3 regions of the Pseudomonas sp. NY15463 genome follow, and region 3 is predicted to be linked to each of the others. Evidence: riboswitches for the same ligand, from Rfam matches in the RefSeq annotation. Region 3 holds a riboswitch; each other region holds the start of a gene.
The links. Region 3 has a riboswitch for cobalamin ahead of cobW (cobalamin biosynthesis protein CobW). Riboswitches for the same ligand answer to the same signal wherever they lie in the genome.

Region 1 (10,413 bases), on a different contig from region 3:
GGTGTACGTTGTGCCTGAGCGAAAACGCCAACCCCTTGGCCTTGCCGGCCTGCACCACGTAGCGTGCTTCAAGGTCGCGCTCCCAGTGCTTGCCATCCTTCCCGTAGCCCAGGTACGCGTACCCACCTTTAGGGTCGACGTGGCTGCCGTCGATAGCGAAGCCGCGCACGTACAGCGCCGTCAGGTTCAACCCCGGGATGCCATATGCACCCATGTTCAGGTCATAGCGCGCCTGCCACGACTTCTCGTTCGGCGCATTGAAGTCGGACATCTGCACGGCGTTGGCGATATAGATCGCACCGCGGCTGACGTAGTCGAACGGTGTGTTGCCATCCACCTGCTGCCAGCCCAGGCTGAAGGCGTGGGGCCCTTGGGCGTAGCGGCCGACCAGGCTCCAGGTGGTGTTGTCGATGCGCCCGGACAAAGCCTTGCCGGTGTCGGTGGTGCGGTACAGGTTCAAGTCGAGGCTGAGGCTGCGCTGTGCATCGATGGCGTGGCTCAGGGTGCTGCCCAGGTAGTGCTGGTTCCAGGTGTCTGCATAGCGCGAGGTGTACAGGCTGGAACTGACGTTCGCGCTGGGGTTCCACACCGCGCCGGCCAGGTCGAAGGCAGTGCCCTGGCGGCCGTTGGAGTAGTTCACCACGAAGCCCTGGTCGTGGCTCGAGGCGTTACGGTCGGCGTTCTCGGTGAAGTGGCCAGCCACTAGCTTGAGCGTGTCGATTTCGCTGCTAGTGAGGAACCAGCCGGTGAAGGTCTCGGGCAGCAGGCGGCTGTCGGAGGAACTGAACACCGGGGTCTTGACCCGTTGCTCGCCATACGACAGCACGGTGTTGGACACGCGCAACTTCACCGCTGCGCCGCCACGACTGTAGTCGTCCTTGGGGTGGCCTTGGTTGTCCAGGCTCAGCAGCCGGGCCTTGCCAGCGCGGCCGCCGCCGCTGTCGAGCTTGCCCCCCAGGTAGGCGTGGGCATCGACACCGACGCCGACCAGGCCTTGGGTGAAGCCCGAGCTGAACGTGCCCATCAGGCCGTAGCCCCATTCTTCGGCCATGCCATTGCGCTCGCTGCGCGGCTTGTAGGCGTTGCGGGCGCCGCTGTTGCGCCCGCCGTGGCGGTAGTCGCGCTGATCGAAGAGCATACGGTTGAGCAGGCCCCAGGTGCTGTCCTCGATAAAACCATTGGCCTGGGATTGCGCAGATTCGGCCAGCGCCAGCGGGCTCAGTCCAAGCAAGGGCAGGGCGATGAACAGGCGCGTCATTGGCCGGCCTTCAGTTGTTGCAGCTGCGCCGCCAGACGTGCCTTGGCGCGGGCCGGAAGGGTGTCGGGCAGGGCCGTGTGGCTGCGCTCGCCGACCTGAATCAGCATCACCATGCCCATGGCCAGGTGCGGGATGCACTGGATGCCGTACAAACCAGGGACGTCGAAGGTGTGCTCGAAGGTTTGGTTGAGCTTGCTCTTGAACGCGCGGGCCCCGGCCGGGAGTAACTCAGGCAGGCTGGCGGCGTTGTGCCCGGCCTGGGTTGGCAGGAAACGCACCGTGTCGCCTTGGGCAATGTGCAGGTGATCAGGCTCATAGAGCATGGCGCCATCGGCGCCACGGTTGAGCATCTTCACCTCATGCACCTCAGCGTAGGCGACGGGGGTGGCCAGCAACGTGGCGAGCAGCAGGGCGGCGGTGCGGGGCAGCATGGGCGGAACGTCCTGGTTCAGGGGGCGCGAAAGCGCAGGATGCGCGCGCCATCGTAAGGGTCGGTGAGGTAGTGGGCGTGCACGCCGAAGGTACGCAGCAAGCATTCGGGCGTGAGCACCGCTTCGGGGGCGCCGAGGGCGACCAGACGGCCCTGGTCGAGCACAGCCAGGCGATCACAGGTGAGAGCCTGGTTGAGGTCGTGCAGGGCTACCACGGTAGTCACTGGCAAGGCCTGCACCTGCTGCAGCAGGCTCAACTGGTGCTGGATATCCAGGTGGTTGGTTGGCTCGTCCAGCAGCAACAACTGCGGGCGTTGGGCCAGGGCGCGGGCGATGTGCACGCGTTGGCGCTCGCCACCGGACAACTCGCGCCATAGCCGCGCGGCCAAATGAGTGGCGTCGACATCGGCCAAGGCCTGTTCGACGATGATTCGGTCCGCCTTGCCGAACGGTGTCAGGGCTGACAGCCACGGGGTTCGGCCCAAGGCTACGGCGTCGAACACGCTGATGCTGTCGAGGGTATCGGCCTGCTGCTCGACCAGCGCCAGGCACTGGGCGATGCGCCGACGCGGGAGCTTCGCCAGCGACTCGCCGAGCAACTGTACGCTGCCGCTGCTGGGCGCTCGCAGGCCGGCGAGCAGCTTGAGCAGAGTCGACTTGCCCGAGCCGTTGGGGCCGACCAGGCCCAAGGTTTCACCGGGGTTCACGCTGAGGTCGATACCCCGCAGCACGTCGCGGCCGGCCAGACGCAGGCTGAGGCCTTGGCAGCTCAACGGGGCCTGCGCGCAGAGGTTCATGGCGGTCATGGGCGCCCCCGGCGGCTGATCAGGATCAGCGCGAACACTGGCGCACCGATCAGCGCGGTGACCACGCCCACCGGGATCACCTGGCCGGTGATCAGGGTGCGCGAGAGAATGTCGGCGAGGATCAGGAACAGTGCGCCGCCGAGCGCACTGGCGGGTAACAGGCGGCTGTGGCCGGTGCCCAGCAGCAGGCGCAGGGCATGCGGAATCACCAACCCCACGAAGCCGATGGCGCCGACGATCGAGACCATCACGGCGGTGACTAGCGCTGCGCAACTGATCAACAGCAACTGCGTACGGCGCACCGGTACCCCCAGCGAGGCGGCCGAATCGGCGCCAAAGGTGAAGGCGTCCAGTGCTCGCCGATGCCACAGGCAAACGCCCAGCCCCAGCAAGGCCACCGGCAGCGCCTGCCACACCGACGGCCAGCGCACGCCGCTGAGGTTACCCAACAGCCAGAACATGATGCCGCGCGCCTGCTCGGCGGTGGCCGACTTGGTGATCAGGAACGCCGTGAGCGCGGTGAACAACTGCGAGCCGGCGATCCCCGCAAGGATCACTTGGGCGTTGTTCTGGCTGCTGCCGCTGGCACGCGCCAGCACCAGTACCAGGCCGAACGCCACCAGGGCGCCGATGAACGCGCCGCCGGACAGCGATAATGCCGCGCCGCCCAAACCCAGCAGGCCCACTGCCACAGCGCCGGTGGAGGCACCGGCCGACAGCCCCAGCAGGTACGGCTCGGCCAATGGGTTGCGCAACAGCGCCTGGAGGATCACCCCGCAGGTGGCCAGGCCTGCGCCACAGGCCGCCGCCACCAGGGTGCGCGGCAGGCGGTAGTTCCACACGATGCCGGCGTCGATCGGGTCGAGCACATGTCCGGCTTGCCACAGGTGGTTGCCCAGCACCTGCCACACAAGCTCGGCGCCCAGGCGGGTTTCACCGATGGCGATACCGGCCAGCAGGGCCATTAGCAGGGCGATCAGGGTTGCGAGGCTCAGGGGTAGCAAACGGTTCATGATTGCGGGGCTTTACCACTGGCAAAAGCGTCGGACAAACGCTCCAGGCCACGGAACAGGCGAATGCCGGCCTGCATGGCGTCGGCGTCGAGCACGATCACCCGGCCGTGCTTGACCGCGTCCATGTGCTTGGCCACCGGGTCGTTACGCAGGAAGTCGAGCTTCTTCTGGTAGTCGTCGGCGGGGAAGCGGCGGCGGTCCATGCGGGCGATGATCACCCAGGTCGGGTTGGCCTTTACCAAGGTTTCCCAGCCTACGGTCGGCCATTCTTCGTTGGACTCGACAACGTTGCGCACGCCCAGGGTCTGTAGCATGAAGTCGGCCACGCCCTGGCGACCGGCCACGTACGGGTCCATCTCAAGGTCGGCGCTGGAGAACCAGAACAGCGCGCTGGTGCCGGACAGGTCCTTGCCGGCCAGTTGCTGCTGTGCGTGGGCCAACTGGCCCTTGAGCGTGGCATTGAGCGCATCGCCGCGGTCTTGTACATCGAAGATCTCGGCCAGCTGGCTAACGCTCTTGTAGAGGGTGTCGACCTGGAACGGCTGCAGGCGGGTGCCGTCGGCGCCCACCAGGTTGTCCTTGCCCTCGCAGTCGCTGGGCAGCAGATAGGTCGGGATCTTCAGCTCGCTGAACTGCTCGCGGGTCGCCACCACGCCCTGGGCGCCGACCATCCATTCGAACTGCACTGTCACTAACTGCGGGCGTTTGCCCACTACCGCCTCGAAGCTAGGATCGTTGTCGGCCAGACGTGGCACCTTGGCATTCTGCGCGGCGAACTCGGGCAGCACGTTGTTGAACCACAGCGAAGTGCCGGCCAGCTTGTCGCCCAGGCCCAGTGCGTAGAGTATTTCGGTGCCGGCCTGGCCGATGGTCACCGCACGCTCGGGCGCTTGGGTGAAGGTCTGCACGAGGCCGCAGTTGTCGACGCTGAGCGGGTATTGAGTGGCCGCGGCCTGAGCGACGCTTGCCAGCGAAAGGCTGGCGAGCAGGGTGGCTAAACGGGGCAGCATGGTCGGGCGATCTCCTATCGAACGGTGCACGGAATGAGCGCACGGACAGGCATCGCCGGGCCTGGCGCACAGGTCGACAGGCAGCACCCGCAAGGGGTGGAGATGGCCATCCCGGACACCCCGCCGGTTGGTGAATGTATGCCGGCAGGTCTCCTGACTGGTGCGTCCAGGCCCTGCGCCAGCCTTCCCGGATGAGTCTCCAGTGGCATCGATGGCACGGGCTCGGCACCTACAGTTGCGGGGGCAGTTCCCTTGGGCACGCACTGGGCGGCCCGGGAGTTCCCTATTAATTCCGTGTGGAAACCGGCGGTGGGCATGGTAGACCCCTTGAGTGGCAAGCTACAAGCGGCAAGCTGCAAGTAGAGCGGTTGCGTGTTTTCTTGCAGCGTAGCTAGCCACTTGAAGCGCGCAGCGCGTCTTCAAAGGTACTTGAGCCAGGCAATATCGCGGCGCCGGGCTTTCAGGCGGGCGAATGCGCGCACCGGCAGGTACAGCGCGATGGCCAGCAGCACTGCTGCGAGCCATACCGCCGCGATGCCGTTGAAGCCGAAGTACTCGCCTTGGTTGAGCCCGAACAGTGCCACGCAGGCCACGTACAGTACCTTCAGCACATACAGGTGCAGCAGGTAGAAGAACATCGGCGCGGCGCCGAATACCGCCAGCACGCCAATCCAGCGTGCAGTGCCTGCACGCTCGAAGCCGCGTAGCAACAGCAGGCCGCAGCCCAGAGTCAGGCTCAGGAACAGCAGCGAAGGTGGGTACTTGGTGACGTTGAACACGCTCATCAGGGTCTGGGTGAATGACGGGTAGCTGTGCCATGGCGCTTCACCATAGCCATTGAACGCACGCAGCACCGCAAAGCCCAACAGCGCGCCAGCCCCGACCAGCAGCAGGCGCCGTTGACGCACGCAGGCCTGGCTGTTGCGGCCGAACCACGGCCCCAGGGCATAACCGAGTGTGATCACCCCGATCCACGGCAGTACCGGATAAGAAGTGCGTAGGCGCAGGCTGTCGGATACCTCCAGCCAGCCGCGGTCATGCAGGATGGCCCACGGCACGTGCATTGCCGAGTCCGGGCCAAAGTGCAGGCCATCGAGCAGGTTATGCCCAGCGACAATCGCGACCCCCAGCAGCACCAGCGCCGCACGCGGCAGCCACACTAGCAGTGACAGGGCGATCATGCTCACGCCGATGGCCCAGATCACCTGCATGTAGATCACGCTGGGTGGCAGTTGGAAGGTCCAGGCGAAATTCACCAGGGTGAACTCCAGCGCCACTAGGAACAGCCCGCGCTTGAACAGGAACGCCGAGACATCGCCCCGGCCTTGGTGCTTCTCGCCATACAGCCATGCCGACAGGCCGGTCAGCAGCACGAACACCGGCGCGCACAGGTGTGCCAGGGTGCGGCTGGCGAACAGGCTGGGTTCGGTGATGTCGACGTTCATCGGGTCGTTGACCTGGCGATGCAGGAAGAAGGTCTCACGTACGTGGTCGAGCAGCATGAACAGGATCACCAGGCCACGCAGGGCGTCGATGCTCTGCAGGCGCTGGGTAAGCAGGGTGGGGGTGGCTGAAGCGCTTGTCATCTGGAAAGGTCGCAGGCAGGAATGGATGTCAAATGAAACGTTATCTTATAACTATTTATTCATTCTGGGATAGTGCTTTCTGACACTGCATGCGTGCTGCTTCGCGGTGTTCGTGGGGGGCAGCGCCGGTTATGTTGTGCATACGCAGGGCTTGCAGACGCAGTAACCGCCTGTTCGCAGGTGATTACCGGCGCTGCTCGGGCGGCAGCTCACCGCTGCCGTTGCGCCAGTGCGAGGATGCTGGCTGGCGTCTTCAGTCGGTGCGCGGCTCAGGCGGCTCCTTGCATCAGCCGGTGCAGTGACGCATCGAACTGTTTTAGCGCGTCGGCCTGCACCGCCTGTACGGCGTCCAGTTGGCGCAGCACCGTGGCGCCTTGCGCCGCCTGGCGCGCCACGCCTTCGGCACGCCCGATATACGTCAATTGCTCGTCGAAGAATCGCGCGACCACACTGGCCTGGATATCGCCGCCAGGGCCACTCGCCACGCGGCTCTGGGTGTCCAGTAGCACGATCACATCGGGGCGGTCGGCCAGCAGGGTGTCGAGGTCTTCGTAGAACGTCACCTCGGCGAACTGCTGGGCCAGGGAGTTGGCCAGCCAGTTGTACGCCTGGTTACCGCCCAGGGTCGCCACCGGGGTGGCCTGGCCATTAGCCGGTGCGGCGGCGTCGTGGTGGCGCTGTAGGTAGTCCAGGGTGGCGGCGGCGTTGCGGCCTAGCAACACTGCCACATGCTGGCCATGGCTGAGGGACACGCTGGACAGTTCCGTGGCTGAGTAGAAGTGCCCCTGGCTGGTCGAAGGGCTGGTGCAGCCTGTGAGCGTCGCGAACAGGGCCAGCAGGGCGGCGAGCATGCCGGTTTTCATGGTGAGTGCCTCGTCGAAGATCCAATGGCGCTATCTTCGTCGTCTGCGGCCATCGACGGAACTCGATGGCAGGCATGGTCGCTATCGACAGGATCGATGATTCAGCGGGCACTGCTCATGAAGTGCAGGATACGCTCACGCAGCCAGCGTTCGGCGGGGTCGTTGTCGTGGGCGCTGCTCCAGGCCATCGACAGCTCCGCTTCGCTGATCTCGAACGGCGCAGGGTCTGCCCGCAAGCTGCCGTCGTCGGCCAGGGCACAGGCGGCGTAGTCGGGGACGGTGGCGATCATCTCGGTGTTGCGCAGCAGTGCCCGCAGACTGCCGAACTGTGGCACCGCCAACACCACCTTGCGGCAGCGGCCTATGCGCGCCAGGTCCAGGTCGATGTTGCCGCTCATGTCGCCAGAAAACGACACCATCACGTGAGGGCGGTTGCAGTATTCGTCGAGGGTCAGCGGCCCTGGCCGGTCGTCGGCGCGCAGCACCCGTACGCCAATGTCGCGTAGCTTGCGGCGCTTGGCGTTGGCCGGCAGGTCGGTGGTGTAGCTGACACCCACTGAGATTTCGCCGCTGGCCAGCAGCCCCGGCATTAATAGAAAGTTGGCGCGGCGCACCACCACGCTGATTTGCGGCGCTTCACGGCGTAACGCTTCGAGCAGGGCAGGGAACAGGCCGAACTCGGCATCATCCGACAGGCCCAGACGGAACACATTGCAGCTGCTAGCCGGGTCGAAGGCCTTGGCACGGCTGATTGCCGCGGAAATTACGTCCATGGCCGGGCCCAGTTCGTGGAAAATCTGCATGGCTCGGGGCGTGGGCTCCATGGCCCGGCCGTTGCGGATCAGCAACGGGTCGTCGAACAGGTCGCGCAGGCGCGCCAGGGCAGCGCTCACCGTAGGTTGGGTGATGAACAGCTTTTCGCCCACGCGGGTCAGGTTGCGTTCGAGCATCAGGGCTTCGAACACCACCAACAGGTTCATGTCGACGCGGCGCAGGTCGTTGCGGTTCATGCACAGGGGCCTTGGACGGAGTAAGACTCTCGATTCAAGCACAGATCGGCCGCGCCTGGCTTGTACCGATGTGCGCAGGCTATCGGCACTCAATAGCGGCTCTATTAGACCTCTGGCCAAGCTCGGCTAGTCTTTCCGTGGCCCCGTGAAATGCCGATGTGTCTGGCGCTTGAGCACCTGGGTGCAAGACCCAGCCAGCGCTGTCCTGAGATTTTGGCAAACCCGCTTGTCGGTTCAGACCGACGACACCTGATGAGCAGACCCGACCCAAAAGGTACAAGCAGATGTCGAACGAATCGAAATGCCCGTTCCATCAAACCGCCGGTGGCGGCACCAGTAACCGTGACTGGTGGCCTGACCAGCTCAACCTGAAGATCCTTCACCAGCACTCCAGCAAGTCCGACCCGATGGATCCGGGTTTCGACTATGCCAAAGCGTTCAAGAGCCTCGATTTCCAGGCCCTCAAGCAAGACCTCACGGCCCTGATGACCGATTCCCAGGACTGGTGGCCTGCCGACTTCGGTCATTATGGTCCGCTGTTCATCCGCATGGCCTGGCACAGTGCCGGCACCTACCGCATCGGCGACGGGCGAGGCGGCGCGGGGTCTGGTCAGCAGCGTTTCGCGCCGCTCAACAGCTGGCCGGACAACGTCAGCCTGGACAAAGCCCGGCGCCTGCTGTGGCCGATCAAGCAGAAGTACGGCAACAAGATCTCCTGGGCTGACCTGATCGTACTCACCGGCAACGTGGCTCTGGAGTCCATGGGCTTCAAGACCTTCGGTTTCTCGGGCGGGCGCGCAGATGTGTGGGAACCGGACGAGGACGTGTACTGGGGCTCGGAAAAAGTCTGGCTGGGCGGCGACACCCGTTACGGCAAGGCCCAGCCGCCCGGCCAGGGCGATCTGGTAGCGGAGCCGGCCAAGCATGGTGAGGAGCAGAGCCGCACCTTGGCCGGTGAGCGCAACCTGGAAAACCCGCTGGCCGCCGTGCAGATGGGCCTGATCTACGTCAACCCCGAAGGCCCGGAAGGCAACCCGGATCCGGTGGCCTCGGGTAAGGATATCCGCGACACCTTCGGCCGCATGGCCATGAACGATGAAGAAACCGTGGCTTTGATTGCCGGTGGCCACGCCTTCGGCAAGACCCACGGCGCCGGCCCCGCCGACAACGTCGGGCCTGAACCGGAAGCGGCGGGCCTTGAGCTGCAGGGCTTTGGCTGGGCCAACACGTTCGGCAGCGGCAAGGGTGGCGACACCATCACCAGCGGCCTGGAGGTGACCTGGACCTCGACCCCAACCCGCTGGAGCAACGAGTACCTCAACAACCTGTTCAACTTCGAGTGGGAGCTGACCAAGAGCCCAGCCGGTGCGCACCAGTGGCGGCCCAAGGATGGCAAGGGCGCCGGCACCGTGCCGGATGCCCACGACCCGTCGAAGAAGCACGCGCCAATGATGCTGACCTCGGACCTGGCGCTGCGTTTCGACCCGATCTATGGTCCCATCGCCAAGCGCTTCAAGGATAACCCCGAGCAGCTCGCCGACGCCTTCGCCCGCGCCTGGTACAAGCTGATCCACCGCGACATGGGCCCGCTGGCGCGCTACCTGGGCCCGGAAATGCCCAACGAAGAGCTGCTGTGGCAGGACCCGCTGCCCAAGGCCGATGGCCCGGTGCTGAGCGAGCAGGACATCGCCGCCCTCAAGACCAAGGTCCTGGCGTCGGGTCTGAGCGTCAGCGAGCTGGTGTCGACGGCATGGGCTGCGGCCTCCACCTTCCGGGGGTCGGACAAGCGCGGTGGCGCCAACGGTGGTCGTCTGCGCCTTGAACCACAGAAGAGCTGGGCCGCCAACCAAGGCACCGACAAGGTGCTGGCGGCGCTGGAGAAGATTCGCGACGAATTCAAGGCCGGTGGCCAGCATGTCTCCCTGGCCGACCTGATTGTGCTCGCCGGCAGCGCCGCGGTGGAGAAGGCCGCCAAGGACGCCGGGCACAGTGTCAGCGTGGCGTTCCGCCCAGGGCGTGTGGATGCCTCCCAAGCGCAGACCGACGTGGAATCGTTCGCTGTACTCGAACCGCTGGCCGATGGTTTCCGTAACTTCAGCAAGGCGCGCTACAGCGTCAAAGCCGAGAAGCTGCTGCTGGACAAGGCTCAGTTGCTGACCCTGACTGCGCCAGAGCTGACCGTACTGATCGGTGGCCTGCGTGTACTGGGCGCCAATCATGGCGGTAGCCAGCATGGCGTGTTCACCGACAAGGTCGGTGTGCTTAGCAACGATTTCTTCCGCAACCTGTTGGATATGGGCGTGGAATGGAAGCCGACCTCGGCTGACAACGACGCCTTCGAGGGCCGTGATCGCAAGACAGGCCAGGTGAAGTGGACCGGCACCCGGATTGACCTGGTGTTCGGCTCGCATGCGCAGTTGCGTGCGCTGAGCGAGG
Region 2 (10,413 bases), on a different contig from region 3:
AAGAGGGAGGGATTCTTAGAAAACGACCGGGACGGCCAAGGCCGGCTCAAGGAAGCGGCGGCGGTCTGAACGTCACTGGTCTGCGAAGGCGCGCGATTTTATCAGGGTTGCCCCCCAGCGGCCATCCTCAGGCCGACGGGCAGGGCGTAAATCTGGCGAAAAAACAGTGCAGGTGGTTGGTTCGGCCTCTTCTGTATAAGCTGCAAGCCATGGGCTTCAAGCTGCAAGCAGGCAGTTTGAGGCATCACCTGCACTTTCTCGAGGCTTGAAGCTCGAAGCTTGAAGCACATCCGGACAGGAATCCCCCATGCGTCTTTTCAATCACTTCGCGGCCGGTTGCCTGGCGCTGGTCTGCCTGAACGGCCAGGCCGAAACCGTCTCTGGGCTCTATCAGGTACACGAGCCGCTCCAGGGGCAGGGCAGCGACGCACGCGCCCAGGCTACCAGCAGGGCGTTCGATACCCTGGTGCTGCGCCTGACCGGTGACGCCAAGGCACCGCAAAGCCCAGCCCTGGCCACCCTGCGCAAGGACCCGCAAGCGATCGTCAACCAAGTCGGCACCGAAGCTGGGCCGCCGGAGTCGGTGCTGGTGGAGTTCGATCCGGGCAGTACCGAGCGCGCCTTGCGTCAGGCGGGCCTGGCGCTATGGGGCAGCAACCGGCCGTCGATCCTCGGCTGGTGGCTGAACGACAGTGTCGAGGGCAGCAGTCTGGTCGGTGATGGCCAGAGCAGCGCCGAGCCGCTGCGCCGCGCAGCCCAGCACCGTGGCTTGCCGCTGCGCTTGCCGTTGGCTGACTTGTCCGAGCAATTGGTGGCCAATGCCAAGCAGATCGACAGCGCCGATCCCGCACCGCTGCGCGAGGCTTCCGAGCGCTACGGGGCTGATGCGCTCCTGGCCGTCCATGCCCACGAAGCTGATGGCAAATGGCAGGGCAAGTGGCAGCTGTGGTTGGGCGAGCAGCGTGAGCAGGGCAGTGCGGAGGGGGCTGACCAAGCCGCCCTGGCCGACGCCGTGCTGTTGGCAGTGAGTAATCGTCTGGCGCCGCGCTATGTGACCCGTCCAGGCGCCAGCAGCGAGCTGCTGGTACAGGTCGAGGGCATGAACCTTGCGCATTATGCCGAGCTTGGCCGCGTGCTGGAGCCCTACGGCGCGCGCTTGCAGATGGCCGACGGTGGCACCTTGACCTATGCCGTCAGCGGCAACCGCGAACAACTGCGCGCGCAGTTGGCGCTGGCCCGTCTGCAAGAGCTGCCCGCCGAGCCTGCGCCTGTCGCCCCAGCGCCACAGGCCGAGCCGGGCGCTGCGCCTGCCGCTGCCGCCAAACCGTTCGATGGCCTGCGTTTTCGTTGGTGAGGAAGCCCTGCAATGACTGACCTGCGTCGCTGGATTGGGTTGGGCGCCGCCCTGCTGGGCGCCGTGCTGCTGTATCTGCTGCACAACATCCTCTCGCCTTTTCTGGTGGGTATTCTATTGGCCTATCTGGCCGACCCGCTGGTCGATCGCCTCGAGCGCATCGGCTTGTCGCGCACCTGGGGCGTGGTGGTGGTGTTCGGCCTGTTCACCCTGGTCTTGCTCGCCCTGTTGCTGGTACTGATCCCGATGCTGGCCAAGCAACTGGTGCGTCTCTACGAGTTGGCGCCGCAGATGCTCGACTGGCTGCAACATGTGGCGCTGCCGTGGGTCCAGAGTCGCCTGGGCCTGGCCGATGGCTTCTGGAAATTCGACAAGATCAAGGCTGCCATCGGCGATCACGTCGGCCAAACCACCGATATCGTCGGCATGCTGCTGTCCCAGGCCACCGCATCGAGCCTGGCGCTGATCGGCTGGCTGGCCAACCTGGTGCTGATCCCGGTGGTGGGCTTCTATCTGCTGCGCGACTGGGACCTGATGATGGCCAAGCTGCGCAGCTTGCTGCCGCGCCAGCGCGAGCCGCAGGTGGTGGCACTGGCCGGGGAGTGCCATGAGGTGCTAGGGGCATTCGTGCGTGGGCAATTGCTGGTGATGCTGGCGCTGGGCGTCATCTATTCCACCGGACTGATGCTAGTGGGGCTGGAGCTGGGTCTGCTGATCGGGATGCTCGCGGGACTGGCGGCCATCGTGCCGTACATGGGGTTCATCATTGGCATCGGCGCGGCCATCGTCGCCGGATTGTTCCAGTTCGGCGGCGAGTTGTACCCGATGCTGGGTATCGTGGCCGTGTTCATGGTCGGTCAGGCCCTCGAGGGCATGGTGCTCACGCCGCTGCTGGTGGGGGACCGCATCGGCCTGCACCCCGTTGCGGTGATCTTCGCGATTCTTGCTGGCGGTGAGCTGTTCGGCTTCACCGGCGTGCTGCTGGCGCTGCCGGTGGCGGCGGTGATCATGGTGTTGCTGCGCCATGTGCACGCGCTCTATAAAGAGTCGGACATGTACGCGGGGCAAATCGATCCGGACCTTTGACCGCGCGGCACGCATCGTAATGCGCAACTGCTTGATTTTACTGACGCTCTTGCGCTGCCCGATTGTGCCGCCCGCGTTGCGGGTATAGACTTTGCACACTGTTCATCAAAGGCCCCCTGTGGTCCCTGCGACCACCCGCGAGCATGAAACCGATCCAGTTGCCCTTGGGTGTGCGTCTGCGCGATGACGCCACCTTCATCAACTACTACCCGGGCGCCAATGCCGCGGCATTGGGCTATGTCGAGCGGCTGTGCGAAGCCGACGCCGGCTGGACCGAAAGCCTCATCTACCTGTGGGGCAAGCAGGGCGTGGGGCGTACCCACCTGCTGCAAGCTGCCACCCAGCGCTTCCAGCAACTGGGCGAGCCGGCGGTGTACCTGCCGCTGGCGCAACTGCTCGAACGTGGCGTCGAACTGCTCGATCACCTCGAACAGTACGAATTGGTGTGTATCGACGACCTGCACGTGATCGCCGGCAAGGCCGATTGGGAAGAGGCCATGTTCCACCTGTTCAATCGCCTGCGTGACAGTGGCAGGCGCCTGTTGCTAGCCGCCTCCAGCTCGCCGCGCGAGTTGCCGATCAAGCTGGCCGACCTCAAGTCACGGCTTACCCTGGCGTTGATTTTCCAGATGCGCGGCATGTCCGACGAGGACAAGCTGCGTGCCCTGCAACTGCGCGCCTCGCGTCGCGGCCTGCACCTGACCGACGAGGTCGGCCACTTCATCCTCACCCGTGGCACGCGCAGCATGAGCGCACTGTTCGACCTGCTCGAACGCCTCGATCAGGCCTCGTTGCAAGCCCAGCGTAAGCTGACCATTCCGTTTCTCAAGGAAACCCTGGGCTGGTAAGCCCTTGAAAACACGGCACCAGAGCGGAAAAACGCAAAAGTCACATGTTTTTCGATAAAATTTGCAAATGGTCACGATAGAGGGCATAGTTTCCACCTTCTAAAGGACTACAGACACGGTCGTGCCCATGCTGAAGCGCTTCGCACCCCTCGTGCCACTTGCACTTGCCACCCTGCTGTTCGGTTGCGCCTCCCAAGGTCCGGCCACTCAATCACAGGATCATCGCCTGGTCGCCGAGCAATCGGCCAAGATCAAGGCGCCCACCTCTTCCGTATTCACCGAGGAAGAGCTGGCTAATGAAGAAGACCTCGACGCCTTCTCCAGCAACAGCAAGCCTTATCAGCTTCCGGTGCTGGCCGACAGCATCCTCGAGCGTGGTATGTCGCTGATCGGTACCCGCTATCGCTTCGGCGGTACTTCCGAGAAGTCCGGCTTCGACTGCAGCGGTTTCATCGGCTACCTGTTCCGCGAAGAAGCAGGCATGAACCTGCCGCGCTCGACTCGCGAAATGATCAACGTCGATGCCCCCAAGGTCGCACGCAACAAGCTCAAGCCGGGTGACCTGCTGTTCTTCAGCACCAACGGCCGTGGTCGCGTCAGCCATGCCGGCATCTACCTGGGCGACAACCAGTTCATCCACTCCAGCAGCCGCCGCAGCGGTGGTGTGCGCATCGACAACCTGAGCGATCGCTACTGGAGCAAGACCTTCATCGAAGCCAAGCGCGCCCTGGCGATGGCCCCGAGCACCACGCTCTCGCGCAATTGATTTGATGTCAAAATGCTGTACCCTGCCACGGCGGCGTAGCTGAAAAGCTCGCCGCCGTGCGCATTTACAGAAAGCGTCTAATCTAATTTCTCAACTCTTTTCGCCTTCGGCTGCGGCCGGAGTATTCACGACAGGATGTTCGATCATGGCGATGTTGGCGCGTTTCGCATTGCTTTGGCTGGTGGCCCTGCTGGCGGCCTGTTCCAGCCATGTTCCGGCCCCGGCGCCGGTCTATCCTCCCGTCACCTTCAATCAGTCGCAACCGTCCTCGCCGGTGGCCGAAGATGTGCTGTTTCGCGCGATTGGTCTGGTGGGAACGCCCTATCGTTGGGGCGGTAATACCCCGGACTCGGGTTTCGACTGCAGCGGCCTGATCGGCTATGTGTACCGCGACGCCGCTGGCATCAGCTTGCCGCGCACCACCCGTGACATGATTGGCATGCGCGCGCCAAGCGTGGCGATCAATGCCCTGCAATCTGGCGATCTGGTGTTCTTCGCCACCAATGGCGGCGGGCAGGTGAGCCATGCTGGCATCTACGTAGGCGAAGGCCGTTTCGTGCACGCACCTTCTACCGGCGGCACGGTGCGTCTGGATTATCTGTCCAACAGCTATTGGTCGAAGGCTTACTTGCAAGCCAAGCGCGTGCTGCCTGCGGGGCATCTGGCGCAGAACCCATAAGTTTCCGCGCTTGCCAGGTGCTTCGGGCCTGGCAGATGAACCAGATCACGTAGCCCGTCGCTACCCGCCAAGGCCTGCGGTCGGCGCACGACACGCCGTTTTTGCGCAAGCCTGCGCGCGGTTTCCCTTCAGGCCTGCTTGAGCAGCAGCGCCACGCCGGGGAAGTATTGCCCCAATTCGTTGTGCAGCTTGCGATAGGCATAGGGGAAGTACCAGGCCACCGCGCAGGCACTGTGCTTGTGCAGGTCGTCGACCAGGTCTTGCAGTTCCTCGGGACTGGCGTGCTGGCCGGCTTTCCAGGGCGTGGCGAACAGCGCACCGGCCTTGAGTTGGCTGGCGTAGGCGATACATTTGGCCTGCAGGGACGTTTCCAGCAGTGCTGCGGACAGGTCCAGGCGGGCTAGGCGCGGCCAGCGTTGACCTGCATGCAGGTGAATCGTCGCCTCGGCGCTGCAGAGGGTCAGGTCGCAGCGGCCTTCGCGGTCGCCTTCATCACGCTGTTTCTTGCTGGTCGATTGCGGCAGTGCCACCAGTTCACCTTGCCAGGCGGCGGCGGCGAGCAAGCCCACGTTGGCCGTGGTGCCATGCCAGTAGGGCGCATCGTTATCGCCCTGGAACTGGTTGAAGCGGTCGATGCAGTCGACCCAACGTTCCAGTGCCGGGCGCAGGAATTCGAGGTTCGGGTTGTTGATGATTAGACCCTGCATGCAGCGCTCCTTGTTCTTGTTTTGATATTCGCCTAAGTGCTGGCTAAGTGATATCACTGCCCTCAGTGTGGCACAAGCCGGTAGATTGGCCATTGGTCCGGTTCAGTCGGGCCTTCGTTCATTGACGCTCCCGGTGCAACCCTCTAACCTTCGCCGCGTGTTTCAGGTGCCTCGCGAGCCTTGGCTTGGTGGGGTGAAACTGGGAAGCCGGTGTGCGCCTGCAAGGTGCGATTCCGGCGCTGCCCCCGCAACGGTAGGTGAGTCGAAGGCCGCGCAAGGCCACTGGGCCCTAGGCCCGGGAAGGCGCGCGGTCAGGGCCTGTGGCCCGCTCATGAGCCCGGAGACCGGCCTGCAACTGCCAACGGCATCACGGAGGGTGATGCGCGGTGCGATGTGGCCTGTGCCACGGCCCCTGCGCGTTCTCCGTTTGCCCGCCTTTCACCTGTCGCCGCCTGGCGCCAGACAGCGGAGACCCCTGATGAGCGAATCCCCCGAACGCGACGAACGTCACCTGGCGCGCATGCAGCGCAAGAAGGCGATCATCGACGAACGCATCGCCAATTCCCCCAACGAATGCGGCTTGTTGCTGGTACTGACCGGCAACGGCAAGGGCAAGAGCAGCTCGGCCTTCGGCATGCTCGCCCGCGCGCTCGGGCATGGCATGCAGTGCGGCGTGGTGCAGTTCATCAAGGGCCGCAACAGCACTGGCGAAGAGCTGTTCTTCCGCCGTTTCCCCGAGCAGGTGCGCTACCACGTGATGGGCGAGGGCTTTACCTGGGAGACCCAGGACCGTGCCCGTGACATCGCCGCCGCCGAAGCTGCCTGGGCCGTGTCGCGCCAGCTGTTGCAGGATGCCTCGGTACAGTTCGTGGTGCTCGATGAGCTGAACATCGCCCTCAAGCACGGCTACCTCGACCTTGACCAGGTACTGGCCGACATCCAGGCCCGCCCGCCGATGCAGCACGTGATCGTCACCGGCCGTGGGGCCAAGCCCGAAATGATCGAGATGGCCGACACCGTCACCGAGATGGGCATGCTCAAGCACGCTTTCCAGGCCGGTATCCGCGCGCAGAAGGGCGTTGAACTGTGAGTCAGCCGCGTCAATGCCCTGCGGTTCTGATCGCCGCCCCGGCCTCGGGCCAGGGCAAGACCACGGTCACTGCCGCCCTGGCGCGCCTGCACCGCAACCTCGGGCGCAAGGTGCGGGTGTTCAAGTGCGGGCCGGACTTCCTTGACCCGATGATCCTCGAACGTGCCAGTGGCGCACCGGTGTACCAACTCGACTTGTGGATGATCGGCGCTGACGAGAGCCGCCGCTTGCTCTGGGAGGCGGCCGAGGAGGCCGACCTGATCCTGATCGAAGGGGTGATGGGGCTGTTCGACGGCACCCCGTCCAGCGCGGACCTGGCCCGGCATTTCGGCGTGCCGGTGCTGGCGGTGATCGACGGCACGGCCATGGCCCAGACCTTTGGCGCCCTGGCCCTTGGCCTGGCGCGTTATCAGCCGGACTTGCCCTTTGCAGGGGTGCTGGCCAACCGCGTCGGGAGCTTGCGCCACGCACAGTTGCTCGAAGGTAGCCTGACTGAAGGCCTGCGCTGGTATGGCGGGTTGTCCCGCGAGCGCGGCATCGAACTGCCCAGCCGACACCTGGGGCTGGTGCAGGCCAGCGAGCTGAACGACCTTGACGCTCGCCTGGACGCCGCCGCCGAAGCCTTGGGCGCCAGCTGTGACGCAACGTTGCCTCCGCCGGTGAGCTTCGCTGCGCCCGCCCCCCTCAGCCACGCGGCATCATTGTCCGGCGTACGCATCGGCGTGGCCCGTGACGAAGCCTTCGCGTTTCTCTACGGCGCCAACCTCGACGTACTGCGTAGCCTTGGCGCGCAACTGGAATTCTTCTCGCCGCTGCACGACCGCGAGCTGCCGTTGGTAGACAGCCTGTACCTGCCTGGTGGCTACCCTGAACTGCATCACCGTGCACTGTCGGCCAACGCGCCGATGCTCGAAGCGATTCGCGCCCACCATGACCAGGACAAGCCACTGCTGGCAGAGTGCGGCGGCATGCTGTATCTACTCGACGCGCTGACCGATGTGGCCGGTGAACGTGCCGAACTGCTTGGTGTGCTGCCTGGTGAGGCAACCATGCAGAAGCGTTTGGCTGCCCTGGCGCTGCAAGCGGTCGAGTTGCCCGAAGGCACCCTGCGTGGGCACACCTACCACCACTCGCTGACCAGCACCGTGCTGGAGCCCATCGCTCGAGGCCTGAGCCCCAACGGTGGGCGAGGCAACGAGGCGGTCTATCGCCTGGGCCGGTTGACTGCCTCCTACGTGCACTTCTACTTCCCGTCCAATCCCGATGCGGCGGCGGCGCTGTTGCGACCATGAGCGATCACGCCTACAGCGAGGCCGAACGCGCGGCGATCTACCGGGCTATCGGCGAGCGCCGCGACATGCGCCACTTCGCCGGGGGGGAGGTGGCCCCCGCGCTGCTTGGCCGCCTACTGGCCGCTGCGCACCAGGCCCCCAGCGTGGGGCTGATGCAGCCGTGGCGCTTCATCCGCATCAGCCAGCGTGCGCTGCGCGAGCGCATCCAGGGTTTGGTGGAACAGGAGCGTGTGCTGACCGCCGAGGCGCTGGGCGAGCGTTCCGACGATTTCATGAAGCTCAAGGTCGAAGGTATCGGCGATTGCGCCGAGGTGCTGGTGGCCGCGCTCATGGACAACCGCGAGCCGCATATCTTTGGCCGGCGTACCTTGCCGGAAATGGATCTGGCTTCGCTATCCTGCGCGATCCAGAACCTGTGGTTGGCGGCCCGCGCCGAAGGGCTGGGCATGGGCTGGGTGTCGTTGTTCGACCCGCAGGCGCTGGCCGAGCTGCTGGGCATGCCTGCCGGGGCAAAACCCGTGGCGGTGTTGTGCCTGGGCCCGGTGATCGAGTTCTACCCGGCGCCGATGTTGGTGATGGAACACTGGGCCAAAGAGCGCCCCTTGAGTGAAATGCTGTACGAAAACCATTGGGGAGAACGGCCATGAGCGTGGCCCTGTTGACCGTTGCAGGTGTGGCCCTGGACGCGCTGCTCGGCGAGCCGAAACGACGCCACCCGCTGGTGGGGTTCGGCAACCTGGCCAAGCACCTCGAACGCCGATTGAACGCGGGCGGGCGCGGTTGGCGCAGCCATGGCGTCAGCGCCTGGTTCATCGCCGTGGTGCCACTGACGCTGGTCGCGCTGCTGCTGTCGTGGTTGCCGTATATCGGCTGGCTGGTCGATGTCCTGGCGCTGTATTGCGCCCTGGGCCTGCGCAGCCTGGGCGAGCATGTGCTGCCGGTGGCCCAGGCCCTGCGCCAGGGCGACCTGGATGAAGCTCGCCTGCGCGTGGGCTACCTGGTCAGTCGTGAAACCCGCGAGCTGGATGAGCCCGCTGTGGCCCGCGCGGCCACTGAATCGGTTCTGGAAAATGGCAGCGACGCGGTGTTCGCGGCGCTGTTCTGGTTCATCGTCGCAGGTGCGCCGGGCGTCGTGCTGTACCGCCTGAGCAATACCCTGGATGCAATGTGGGGCTATCGCAACCAACGTTTCGAACGCTTTGGCTGGTGCGCCGCGCGCATTGACGATGTGCTCAACTACCTGCCGGCAAGGCTCGTGGCGCTGACCTACGCGCTGCTCGGCAAGACCCGTCTGGCGCTGCGTTGCTGGCGCCAGCAAGGGCCGCTGTGGGACAGCCCCAACGCGGGCCCGGTGATGGCAGCCGGTGCCGGCGCGCTGGCCGTAGAGCTGGGCGGCCCTGCGGTGTACCACGGCGAGCTGCACGAGCGGCCACGCCTAGGCGAAGGACCGATGGCCGATGCCGACGCCATCGAGCGCGGCTGGAGTCTGGTGCAGCGCGGGGTCTGGCTGTGGCTGCTGGTGATCTGCCTGGGGGGCTATCTGAATGCTTGAACATGGCGGTCGTCTGCTGCGCGCGGTGCAGCAATACGGTATTGCCCGCGAGCACTGGCTGGACCTGTCCAGTGGCATCGCACCGTGGGCCTTCCCGATTGCGCCGATCCCACTGGACGCCTGGGCGCGCCTGCCGGAGGTCGAGGATGGTCTCGAACAGGCCGCTCGCACCTATTACGGTGCCACTCCACTGTTGGCGGTGGCCGGTTCCCAGGCGGCAATCCAGGCCCTGCCATACCTGCGGCCAGCCGGGCGTGTCGGGGTGCTGGCACCGTGCTACGCCGAGCACCCACATGCCTGGCAGCGCGCCGGTCATGCGTTGCTCGAACTGGACGAGCAGCAGGTCGAGGCGCAACTCGACAGCCTCGATGTGCTGCTGTTGGTCAATCCCAACAACCCCACTGGCCGCACGCTGCCGCGCGCGCGGCTGCTGGCCTGGCATGCGCGCCTGGCCGCGCGCGGCGGCTGGCTGCTGGTGGATGAAGCGTTCATGGACAACACCCCGGAGCATGGCATCGTCGATCAGGCCGGGCAGCCAGGGCTGATCGTGTTGCGTTCGTTCGGCAAGTTCTTCGGTTTGGCCGGGGTGCGCCTGGGCTTTGTTGCCGCCGAGCCTGCGCTGTTGCAGCGTTTGGCCGACGTGCTCGGCCCCTGGACCGTCAGCGGCCCGACCCGGGTGCTGGGCCAGGCCTGCTACGCCGATCAGCGCGAGCAGCAGGCGCAGATCGCACGCTGCGCCGCCGCCAGCCAGCGCCTGGCTGACCTGCTGAGCGCCAGTGGGTTGGCGCCGAGCGGTGGCTGCGCGCTGTTTCAATATGTGCGCAGCGAACGCGCCGCGCACCTGCATGATTTTCTCGCCCGTCGCGGCATTCTGGTGCGCATGTTCGAGCAGCCACAGGCCCTGCGTTTTGGCCTGGCTCCGAGCATGGCCGACGAGCAGCGCCTGGCCCAGGCCCTGGCGGACTACCACAAGGAAACCACATGACCACGCTCATGGTGCAAGGCACCACGTCCGATGCCGGCAAGAGCACCCTGGTGA
Region 3 (10,413 bases):
CTGCGGTGCCGGGCCAGGTCGGCAAGCTGTTCGCCGGCTGGCATCGGCGAGCTGTCGCCGTAGCGGGTGAGGATCACGGTCTGTGCTACATCCGGTAGCGTTAGTTCGCAGCCGAGCAGGGCTGCACTGGCCGCGGTGGCGGTGACTCCGGGGATGATCTGGTAGTCGATGCCCAGTTCGCGCAGGTGGCGAATCTGCTCGCCAATGGCACCGTACAAACTCGGATCGCCACTGTGCACCCGGGCCACGTCCTGGCCGTTGGCGTGGGCTTGGCGCATGGTCTCGATGATCTGCTCCAAGTGGAGTTCGGCGCTGTTGATCACATGGCTGGCGCTGTGGCCTTCGAGTACCGCCGGAGGGACCAGGGAGCCTGCATAGATGATCACCGGGCATTGGCGGATCAGGCGTTGGCCTTTGACCGTGATCAATTCCGGGTCGCCGGGGCCTGCGCCGATGAAGTAGACCGTCATGAAGGATCCTTGCAAAAAGTACGGATTATCCGCCGCAGGCCAGCGCTAGGGTTGCGCCACCCAAGACTTGGCGGGGCACATGTAGGCGTGGCTGTTGGGTCTGGCTGGCGGCCAAACACAATGCTGCGCTCTCGGCCACGCCCCAGCAACCGGTTTGGGCGAAGGCGGCGGCCGAACGCTGGCTGAGCAGTGGCTCGAAGGTCAGCAGGTGTCCTGCGTCGAAGCAGACAAGTGGCAGGTCCAGGTGCTCGGCCAAGGCTAGCAGCCCTGGCTCGCGGGCTTTGGCGTGGATGCTGGCGATACCGCGCAAGGCGCTGACGGGCAGGCCATGCCCGGCGAGGGTCCGGCGCAGCAGGGCGGCCAGGGTCTCTACCGGGCAGCCGCGACGGCAGCCAAAGCCCGCGAACAGCGCAGGCGGTTGTGTACAGGCCGCCATCAGGCTTGGCTGGAGCGGCGATACAGCCAGGCGCTGAGCAGGCCAAGGGCCAGCCAGAACGCGGCGTTGGTTAGCCAGGAAGCGACCTTGAACTGCGTTTCGAGCGCTTCGGGCGCCAGGCTTTCGTGCACGGGCGGCTGCGGTGCGCCGATCACGTGCGGGATCGCCAGCAGCGCCACGCCAAGCACCTTGAACAGCCAATGCCGGGCGAACACCAGCAGTGCCAGGCCTGCGGCCGTAGCGGCCGCAGTGCCGATCCACCAACTTTGGCGCAGCCCCAGATCGGCGGCGGCAGTGCCTGGCAGTTCCGGCGGCAGGCCCAGGGTCGGTGCCAGACAGAACACTGCAAAGCCGGCCAGGCCCCACCAAGCGCCCGTGCTGGTCCGGCCGGGGGCGCGCAAGCTATACAGGGCCACTAGGATCAGCGCGAACCCCACGGCAACCACCAGATTGCCACCGGTGGTGGACAGCACCCGTTGCCAGCCGTCTTCCGGCGCCCAGGCTTCGGCGCTGTGTTCATGTTCGTGGGTCGCAGTGGCATTGCCGTGTTCGTGGTGTTCGGTGACTGGTGCGGCGCTTTCGTAGGTTTCTGCCTGCAGAATCAGCGGGGCCACCCAGAAGCTCTGCAGCAACGTCAACAGCAGGGCGGCGAGCAGCCCGCTGAAACCCGCCGTGCGGGCAATGCGCATGATCATGCTGGGCTACTCAGTGGCAGGGGAATGCGGCGCTGTGGCGGGTGTCGTGAGCAGCGTTGTGTACCGCCTCGATGTGCGAGAAACCGGCGAAATATACCAGGCTCAGGCCCAGCAGGCAGGCGCCCACCGCGATGACCAGACGCTGGCTGAGGGTAACCGGGGTGGCGATGCTGTGTTTGGCACTGCTGATAGGCATGACGCGTTCCTCTGCTGCTTTTGTTTTGGCAACGGGCAAGCGCGGCGGCCCCGGGCGCGAAATGGCCCAGGGAGTACGACAGCGCCCGCCCACCGCGGGGTGTTGGTAGCACGCAAGGCCGGTCTCCGGGCTGGCGAGGTGGAGCCTGGCTCCAGCGTTGGCGTCACCTTCCCATGCCGGACTACTGGCACAGTGGATCAGACGCCTTGCTCGCTTACCGTTGCGGGGGCAGCACCGGCCTTGTCGGGCCTTTTCGATAGACGCACGACGCACCGGTTTCCCGTTTCACCCCCAAAGGGGCACCTTGACGCAAGGGCGCTAGCAAATCACGCGGCCGGACGTGCGTCAATCGTGTCGGGCGGTTGACCGTCGTGCGAGCACTGCGTAGCCTTGCCGGTTCGAGGTTCTCCGGCGCGCGCCGGAGCTAAGACGGGAACGCGGTAGAAGCCGCGGCTGCCCCCGCAACTGTAGGCACTCAAAGGTCTGGCACAGCCACTGCGCAGCGCGCGGGAAGGCGCCAGCCGGTCGGCTTTGGCCGGCACCGTGCAAGCCAGGAGACCTGCCTCGCGACGTTTTCGACATTCAACCGGGCGGGGTGATCCGGTGGCGAACGCGCCCGGCCGGCAACGCCCGTGGCTGTCGTACCGCTTGCCCGCGCCATAGCTGCCAAGGGCACTGCGACATGAAAACACTGGCCAAGCTTCCCGTCACCATCGTCACCGGCTTTCTCGGCTCGGGTAAAACCACGCTGCTGCGCCACATGCTCGACAACGCCCAGGGCCGCCGCATCGCGGTGATCGTCAATGAGTTCGGCGAGCTGGGCATCGACGGCGAAATCCTCAAGCAATGCAGCATCGGCTGCAGCGAAGAAGAAGCCAACGGCCGGGTTTACGAGCTGGCCAACGGCTGCCTGTGCTGCACCGTGCAGGAAGAGTTCTTCCCGGTGATGCGCGAACTGGTGGCACGCCGCGGCGACCTGGATCACATCCTCATCGAAACCAGCGGCCTGGCACTGCCCAAACCGCTGGTGCAGGCCTTCCAGTGGCCTGAAATCCGTAACGCCTGCACCGTCGATGCGGTGATCACCGTGGTCGACAGCCCAGCCGTGGCTGCCGGCACCTTCGCCGCCTACCCCGAGCAGGTGGATGCCCAGCGCAAGCTCGACCCCAACCTGGACCACGAATCGCCCCTGCATGAACTGTTCGCCGACCAACTGGCCAGCGCCGACCTGGTAGTGCTGAACAAAGCCGACCTGATCGACGCCGAGGGCTTGGCCAAGGTGCGTGCCGAGGTGGCCGAAGAGCTGCCGCCAGCGGTCAAGGTGATCGAAGCCAGCAGCGGTCGTCTGCCGCTGGACGTGCTGCTGGGCGTGGGCGCGCAGTCCGAGGCGCACATCGATGGTCGTCGCACCCACCACGACTCGCACCATGACGGCGATGAGCACGACGACCACGACCATGACGCCTTCGATTCCATTTCCATCGACCTGCCCGAGGCCGACGAAGGCCTGCTGCTCGAGGCCCTGAACCAATTGGTCACCGAGTTCGGCATCCTGCGCGCCAAGGGCTTCGCCGCCATCCCCGGCAAGCCGATGCGTCTGCTGATCCAGGGCGTGGGTACGCGTTTCGACAAGCACTTCGACCGCGCCTGGCGTCAGGATGAGCCGCGCATCACCCGTCTGGTACTGATTGGCCAGGATCTGGACGCCAATCAGCTGGAGGCGCGCTTGCGCCAGGCCCTGGGCGCCTGACCGATGCACCTGCTGCGGACCCAGCCCGGCGGCTTCGTGCCGGACGACAGCATCGCCGACCTCGGCCAGACCCCGGCAGAGCTGGTGATTCTCTGCAGCGGCGATTCGCACCTGGCACTGCTCGCCGATACCGCCGAGCAGTTGCCGGACGATTTCCCCAGCCTGCGTCTGGCCAACCCGATGCAGGTGCAGAACCACGCATCGGTCGACCTGTATGTCGACCAGGTGTTGCGCCATGCCAAGGTGATCCTGGTCTCCCTGCACGGCGGCGTGGGTTACTGGCGCTACGGTGTCGAGCAACTGGTGGAACTGGCCAGCCGTGGCGTGCACCTGATCCTGGTGCCCGGCGACGACCGCCCCGATCCCGAACTCACGGGGCTCGGCAGCGTGCGCGGCGAGCAGGCCGAGCGCCTCTGGCACTACCTGCGCCAGGGTGGCAAGGCGAACGCCGTCAACCTGTTCAACTGCCTGGCCAGCCAGTGGCTTGGACGTGACTACGCCTGGGATGAACCGCAGCCGTTGCCGCGCACGGCGGTGTACCACCCGGCCAGGCCCAGCGCGCAGCTACAGGACTGGTACGCCGAATGGAACCCACAATGGCCGGTGGCGCCGTTGTTGTTCTATCGCTCGCACTTGCAGGCAGCCAACACCGCGTTCATCGACGTGTTCTGCCAGCGTTTACAGGCCTGTGGCCTGAACCCGCTGCCGATTGCCGTGGCCAGTCTCAAGGAGGCCGGTTGCCTGGATCAGGTCGAGCAGTGGCTCGATGAGGTGCAGGCGCAGGTGGTGATCAACACCACAGGGTTCGCCTTGTCCAGCCCCGAGCGGCCCAACTTGCGTCCACTGCGTCGCGACGTACCGGTGCTGCAGGCAATCTGTGCCCAGGACAACCAGCCAGCCTGGGAGCAGAGCGAGCAGGGCCTGGGTGCCCGGGACCTGGCCATGCATATCGCCTTGCCGGAGCTGGACGGGCGCATCATCACCCGACCTGTGAGTTTCAAGGACCTGGCCTGGCGCAGCGAGCGCAGCCAGTCGGATGTCGTGTGTTACCGCGCGCATCCCGAACGCATGGATTTTGTCGCCGAGCTTGCCCGGCGCTGGGTGGTGCTACAGCGCCTGGACAATCAGGAAAAACGCGTGGCCCTGGTGCTGGCCAACTACCCGACTCGCGATGGGCGCATTGGCAACGGCGTAGGCCTGGACACTCCGGGCGCGGCGCTGAACATCCTCAACGCTCTGCAAGCCCAGGGCTATCCGGTGGCCGGTCTGCCGGACAGCGGCACGCAACTGATCCACCAGTTGCTGGGCGGAGTGACCAACGACCTGGACCACCTCGACCAGCGCCCCTGCGCCCAAAGCCTGAGCATGGCCGATTACCACGCCGCCTTCGCCGCCTTGCCTGAGGCCAACCAGCGCGCCGTACTCGAGCGCTGGGGCGCGCCTGAACAGGACCCGATGTATCGCGCCGGGCGCATGATGGTGGCGGGCCTGCGCTACGGCCTGACCTTCGTTGGCATCCAGCCAGCACGGGGCTATCAGGTCGATCACAGCGCGGTCTACCACGACCCGGACCTGGTGCCGCCGCACGGCTACCTCGCGTTTCATTTCTGGCTGCGCAACGGCTACGCTGCCGACGCGGTGATTCACGTGGGCAAGCATGGCAACCTCGAATGGTTACCGGGCAAGGGCGTTGGGCTGTCCAATCAATGCTGGCCGGACGCGCTGTTGGGGCCGCTGCCAAACATCTATCCGTTCATCGTCAACGATCCGGGCGAGGGCGCCCAAGCCAAGCGCCGTACCCAGGCGGTGATCATCGATCACCTGATGCCGCCGCTGACCCGCGCCGAATCCTATGGCCCGCTGCGCCATTTGGAGCAACTGGCCGACGAGTACTATGAAGCGCAGTTGCTCGACCCGCGCCGCGCGCGTGAGTTGCAGCGCGATATCCTCGAACTGGTCAAGGCCAACCATATCGACCGCGAGCTTGCGCTCGAAGGCCAGCTCGACGACGCGGCGGTCTGGCTGCCACGCCTGGACACCTACTTGTGCGACCTGAAAGAGTCGCAGATCCGCGATGGGCTGCACATTTTCGGTCAGTCGCCCGAGGGCCGTCTGCGCCGTGACACGCTGCTGGCGCTGTTGCGGGTCGAGCGCGGCGATGGCAAGGGCGGCAACGCCAGCCTGATCCGCAGCCTGGCCAAGGCGTTGGCGTTGGGCATCGACCCACTGGATTGTGACCTGGGTCTGCCGTGGGAGGGGCCGCGTCCGGCGATGCTGCAAGCACAGGACGCAGCGCTATGGCGTACTGCCGGTGACACCCGTGAGCGTCTGGAGCAACTGGCACTGGCGCTCATCGAACAGACCTTGGACGGTACGCTGGCACTGCCCACGCAGGAGGACTGGGAACCGGTGCGCCAGGTCTTGCAAGCGCTGGCCGAGCAGGTGGCGCCGCAACTGGATGCCTGTGGCGCTGCGGAAATCGAGGGTGTGCTGGCGGCACTGGCCGGGCGTTTCGTGTCCGCAGGGCCCAGCGGTGCCCCCAGCCGTGGACGCCTGGACGTACTGCCGACTGGGCGCAATTTCTACACGGTCGATGTGCGCAACCTGCCCACCACCACGGCCTGGCGCTTGGGTTGGGCGTCGGCCAACCTGATTCTGGAGCGCCATCTGCAAGACCACGGTGACCACCTGCGCCAGTTGGGCCTGTCGGTATGGGGCACTGCCACCATGCGCACCGGTGGCGACGACATCGCCCAGGCCATGGCGCTGATGGGCGTACGCCCGGTATGGGCCACTGGCAGCCAGCGGGTCGATGACTTCGAGATTTTGCCGTTGAGCCTGCTGGATCGCCCGCGCGTAGACGTCACCTTGCGGGTGTCGGGATTCTTCCGCGATGCCTTCGGCAATCTGATTCGCTTGTTCGATGCTGCCGTGCAGGCGGTAGCCGCGCTGGATGAGCCGGATGATCTGAACCCGCTTGCCGCGCGGGTACGCAGTGACCGCCAGGCCTTGCTCGATCAGGGCATGGATACCGAGCTGGCCATCCGTCAAGCCGGCTGGCGGGTATTTGGCGCCAAGCCCGGCGCCTACGGCGCAGGCGTGCAGAACGCCATCGACGGGCGCCTGTGGCACGGACGTGAGGATCTGGCCGAGGTCTACCTCAACCATGGCGGCTACGCCTACGGTGCCAGTGATGAAGGCACCCCCGCGCGTGAACGCTTCGCCCAGCGCCTGAGCCAGGTGCAGGCGGTGTTGCAGAACCAGGACAACCACGAGCACGACCTGCTCGACTCCAACGACTACTACCAGTTCCAGGGGGGCATGCTGGCCGCAGCCGAGACCTTGGCTGGCAGTTCTCGCGCCAGCTACCACGGCGACCACAGCCAGGCCGACCGGCCACGCATCCGTACCTTGAAGGAAGAACTCAACCGGGTGATCCGTGCCCGTGCGCTGAACCCCAAGTGGATCGACGGCGCCAAGCGCCATGGCTACAAAGGGGCGTTCGAAATGGCCGCGACAGTGGACAACCTGTTCGCCTTCGATGCCACCACGCACTTGATCGATGACCATCATTACCAAGGTCTGGCCGACGCCTACGTGCTCGACCCGGCAACCCGTGATTTTATGCGCGAACACAACCCCGAAGCCCTGCGCGACCTCACCGAACGTTTGCTGGAAGCCCAGCAGCGTGGTCTGTGGCAGCATCCGGGCGATTACCGCGAAAGCCTCGAACAACAGCTGCTCGACGGCGAGGAAGACTGCTGACCATGAGCGAACCCGTACAATTTCCCCTGGCCGCCGTTGTCGGCGCCGAGCCGCTGAAACTGGCGCTGTGCCTGACCGCCATCGACCCGAAGATTGGTGGTGTGCTGATCGAAGGCCCGCGCGGCATGGCCAAGAGCACCTTGGCCCGAGGCTTGGCTGACTTGTTGGGCGACGCACCGTTCGTCACTCTGCCGCTGGGGGCTACCGAGGAGCGCGTGGTGGGCACGCTGGACCTGGACGCCGCGCTGGGCCAGGGCCAGGCGCGTTTCTCGCCGGGGCTGCTGGCGCATGCCGATGGTGGCGTGCTGTACGTGGATGAAGTCAATTTGCTGCCCGACCCCTTGGTCGACCTGCTCCTGGATGTGGCCGCCAGCGGCACCCACCGCATCGAGCGTGATGGCATCTCCCACCGGCATTCGGCGCGTTTCGTGTTGATCGGCACCATGAACCCCGAAGAAGGCGAGCTGCGCCCGCAGTTACTCGACCGCTTCGGGCTCAATGTCGCCCTCGACGGCTTGCCAACGCCTGACGCACGGCAACAGATCATCCGTCGGCGGCTGGCGTTCGATAGCGACCCACAGGCGTTCTGTGCGCAATGGGCCCAGGCCCAGGGGGCGTTGCGCGAGCGCTGCCATGGCGCCCGCGAGCGCTTGGCTGCGATTGCCCTGGACGATCAAGCACTGGCGTTGATCACCGAGCGCTGCTATGCCGCGGGCGTCGACGGTTTGCGCGCCGACCTGGTCTGGCTGCGCGCCGCTCGTGCTCACGCCGCCTGGCGCGGTGCACCGGCCATCGGCGAAGAAGATATCGACGCGGTGGCCGAATTCGCCTTGCGTCATCGCCGTGGCGCCCAGGCCCCGCAACCGCAGGCGGCACCGCCACAACAGGCCGGACAAGCCGAGCCACGTCAAGGGCAGGGCGACTGGGGCGCGTTGCCGCCACAGCCGGTAGATGCTGGTGCGCGGCGCGAGGTGCCGAACTGGGCAAAAAAGCCCTGAGCATCCGTCGTCACCCTGATCAGGCCACGGATGCCAGGCCCCGTATCGGCAAGCTGCCAAGCGCTGCGCGTGGCCGTGCTCGCGCGGCCGAGCAGGGCCGTATCGCCTGGCTGGCTACCTTGCTCAAGGGCCGTCCTAGGCAGCGTCGCGACCTGTGCTGGCAGCAGCGTCAGGCCCAGGCACCCGAGCTATGGCTGGTGATCGTCGATGCGTCGGCTTCCACGCGTCGGCATCAGGCGTTGTCCCAAGCCAAGGGGCTGTTGGCGGCGTTGTTCGACCAGGCTTACCGGCAGCGCGCGCGCCTGGCGTTGCTCACTGCCAGTGGCGATGCGCCGCGTTGGCAGCGTCACGGCCTCAAGGCGTCTGCTGCGTTACAACCCTGGTTGCAGGCGTTGGGTGCAGGCGGAGGCACGCCGCTGTTCGCTGCGCTGGAAGAAGCGCGCCAATGGTTACTGGCGCGGGGCAAGCGGGTACCCCATGAAGTGCAGCGCTGCCTGCTCCTGACCGATGGTCGCCTGGCAAGATGGCAGGCGCCTACACCGTTACCGTGCAGCACGTTGGTGGTGGATATGGAACTTGCGGCTGTGCGTCTGGGGCGGGCACGACAACTTGCCGAGCAACTTCAGGCCCAATACCAGCACATCGAACAGTTGCCGCAATGTCAGCGAACTTAATAGCTGCGACATAACGTCGCGAACAAAGAAAGTTGCAGCTGGGCGATTTGAAAGTTGCAGCAGGTGCGTGCCGAGCACGCACCTGCAATTACAACATCACTTACGCGGGCATCGACCAGGGCTGAAGGTCGTAGCCTTTCTGGCGCAGTTCGGCGCGCACTTCCTCGATCAGGCTGGCCCACTGCGCAGGGTCCGAGTAGACCCGCGAGGAGACTTGCTTGGCGCCAATGCGGGTGCTGGTCCGATCGACCACTGCCAGGGTCAGCTCACCGGTCCCGTTGGGGGCGTCCCAGGCAACGCACTGGAACGGTTCGAAGGCGTGGTCGGCAATCAGCAGGGCTTCGTTGACACGCAGCGGGGCATTCATGGTTCGGTCTCTCTATGGTCCCAAACAGCGAAAAGGTCTTTCCGCGATGTTGTTCCTGTCTCACATGCAGCGCGGGGTTAATTGTACTGATGCTCTTGATCAGGGTTGGAGTCACACACCTTTGAAAATTTTTTAACCGGTCATGTTGCAGAGTTGTCGGTGTTCGCGAGTGGGACGCTGATCAGGCCTGAAAATTCCCTGTAGGCCGCGTCTGGGATAAAACGGACTGACCAACGGTAGTGGGGCGCGTCAAGTTCATTGCTACTGTTTATTTGGCGTCGCAACTTACTGTTTATACGAAAAAAACCTAAAACCGGCGCCAAGGAAAGGTCATGCTTGAACCTTCATCCCAGCGTCGCCTGCTCATCGTCGACCCCTGCGAGGATTGCCATCGCCTGCTTCCGGTCCTGCGCAGTGTTGGCTGGGATGTCAGCAGCTGCACCCTCGACGCGGCACTTGAACACCCCTGCGATGTCGGCTTGGTGCGTTTGCAAGCCTCGCACCTGCGCCACCCCGATGCGGTCAAGGACCTGATCAAGCGCAGCAAGACCGAGTGGATCGCGGTGCTCAGCGCCGAGGAATTGCGCATGCAGAATGTCGGCGACTTCGTCTGCGAATGGTTCTTCGACTTCCATACCCTGCCGTTCGACGTGTCGCGGGTACAGATCACCCTCGGGCGTGCTTTCGGTATGGCGCGCCTGCGTGGTCAAGGTGCGGTGCGGGTCGATGAACACGAGCATGAACTGTTGGGCGAGAGTCGAGCGATCCGCGAACTGCGCAAGCTGCTGGGCAAGCTGGCACCCACCGAGTCGCCAGTATTGATCCGTGGCGAGAGCGGGACCGGCAAGGAATTGGTGGCGCGCACCCTGCATCGGTTGTCGCAGCGCCATGACCAGCCGTTCATCGCGATCAACTGCGGTGCGATCCCTGAGCACCTGATCCAGTCCGAATTGTTCGGCCATGAAAAAGGTGCGTTCACCGGCGCGCACCAGCGCAAGGTCGGGCGCATCGAGGCGGCCCATGGCGGTACCTTGTTCCTCGACGAAATCGGTGACTTGCCAT

Region 1: linked by a shared signal. The riboswitch ahead of ACNFIC_RS20215 (ABC transporter substrate-binding protein) and the one ahead of cobW (cobalamin biosynthesis protein CobW) in region 3 are both predicted to bind cobalamin.
Region 2: linked by a shared signal. The riboswitch ahead of cobO (cob(I)yrinic acid a,c-diamide adenosyltransferase) and the one ahead of cobW (cobalamin biosynthesis protein CobW) in region 3 are both predicted to bind cobalamin.

The regions. Positions count from the first base shown of each region.
Region 1 is NZ_JBLUQD010000008.1:68,113-78,525, reverse strand. Features, by position in the region: gene ACNFIC_RS20235 (OprD family porin) at 1-1,258, opposite strand, end outside; gene ACNFIC_RS20230 (pseudoazurin) at 1,255-1,689, opposite strand; gene ACNFIC_RS20225 (ABC transporter ATP-binding protein) at 1,707-2,495, opposite strand; gene ACNFIC_RS20220 (FecCD family ABC transporter permease) at 2,492-3,508, opposite strand; gene ACNFIC_RS20215 (ABC transporter substrate-binding protein) at 3,505-4,518, opposite strand; cobalamin riboswitch at 4,644-4,841, opposite strand; gene ACNFIC_RS20210 (DUF1624 domain-containing protein) at 4,938-6,104, opposite strand; gene ACNFIC_RS20205 (ATPase) at 6,374-6,967, opposite strand; gene ACNFIC_RS20200 (LysR family transcriptional regulator) at 7,069-7,977, opposite strand; gene katG (catalase/peroxidase HPI) at 8,262-10,413, shown strand, end outside.
Region 2 is NZ_JBLUQD010000010.1:49,882-60,294, forward strand. Features, by position in the region: gene ACNFIC_RS22405 (DUF2066 domain-containing protein) at 308-1,354, shown strand; gene ACNFIC_RS22410 (AI-2E family transporter) at 1,367-2,440, shown strand; gene hda (DnaA regulatory inactivator Hda) at 2,584-3,288, shown strand; gene ACNFIC_RS22420 (C40 family peptidase) at 3,416-4,054, shown strand; gene ACNFIC_RS22425 (C40 family peptidase) at 4,200-4,733, shown strand; gene ACNFIC_RS22430 (hypothetical protein) at 4,862-5,440, opposite strand; cobalamin riboswitch at 5,588-5,808, shown strand; gene cobO (cob(I)yrinic acid a,c-diamide adenosyltransferase) at 5,919-6,530, shown strand; gene ACNFIC_RS22440 (cobyrinate a,c-diamide synthase) at 6,527-7,822, shown strand; gene bluB (5,6-dimethylbenzimidazole synthase) at 7,819-8,469, shown strand; gene cbiB (adenosylcobinamide-phosphate synthase CbiB) at 8,466-9,374, shown strand; gene cobD (threonine-phosphate decarboxylase CobD) at 9,367-10,359, shown strand; gene ACNFIC_RS22460 (cobyric acid synthase) at 10,356-10,413, shown strand, end outside.
Region 3 is NZ_JBLUQD010000009.1:131,421-141,833, reverse strand. Features, by position in the region: gene cobM (precorrin-4 C(11)-methyltransferase) at 1-470, opposite strand, end outside; gene ACNFIC_RS21990 (cobalamin biosynthesis protein) at 496-906, opposite strand; gene ACNFIC_RS21985 (CbtA family protein) at 906-1,601, opposite strand; gene ACNFIC_RS21980 (CbtB domain-containing protein) at 1,612-1,797, opposite strand; cobalamin riboswitch at 1,896-2,119, opposite strand; cobalamin riboswitch at 2,182-2,379, shown strand; gene cobW (cobalamin biosynthesis protein CobW) at 2,480-3,547, shown strand; gene cobN (cobaltochelatase subunit CobN) at 3,551-7,312, shown strand; gene ACNFIC_RS21965 (ATP-binding protein) at 7,315-8,310, shown strand; gene ACNFIC_RS21960 (vWA domain-containing protein) at 8,364-8,984, shown strand; gene ACNFIC_RS21955 (hypothetical protein) at 9,085-9,351, opposite strand; gene ACNFIC_RS21950 (sigma-54 dependent transcriptional regulator) at 9,684-10,413, shown strand, end outside.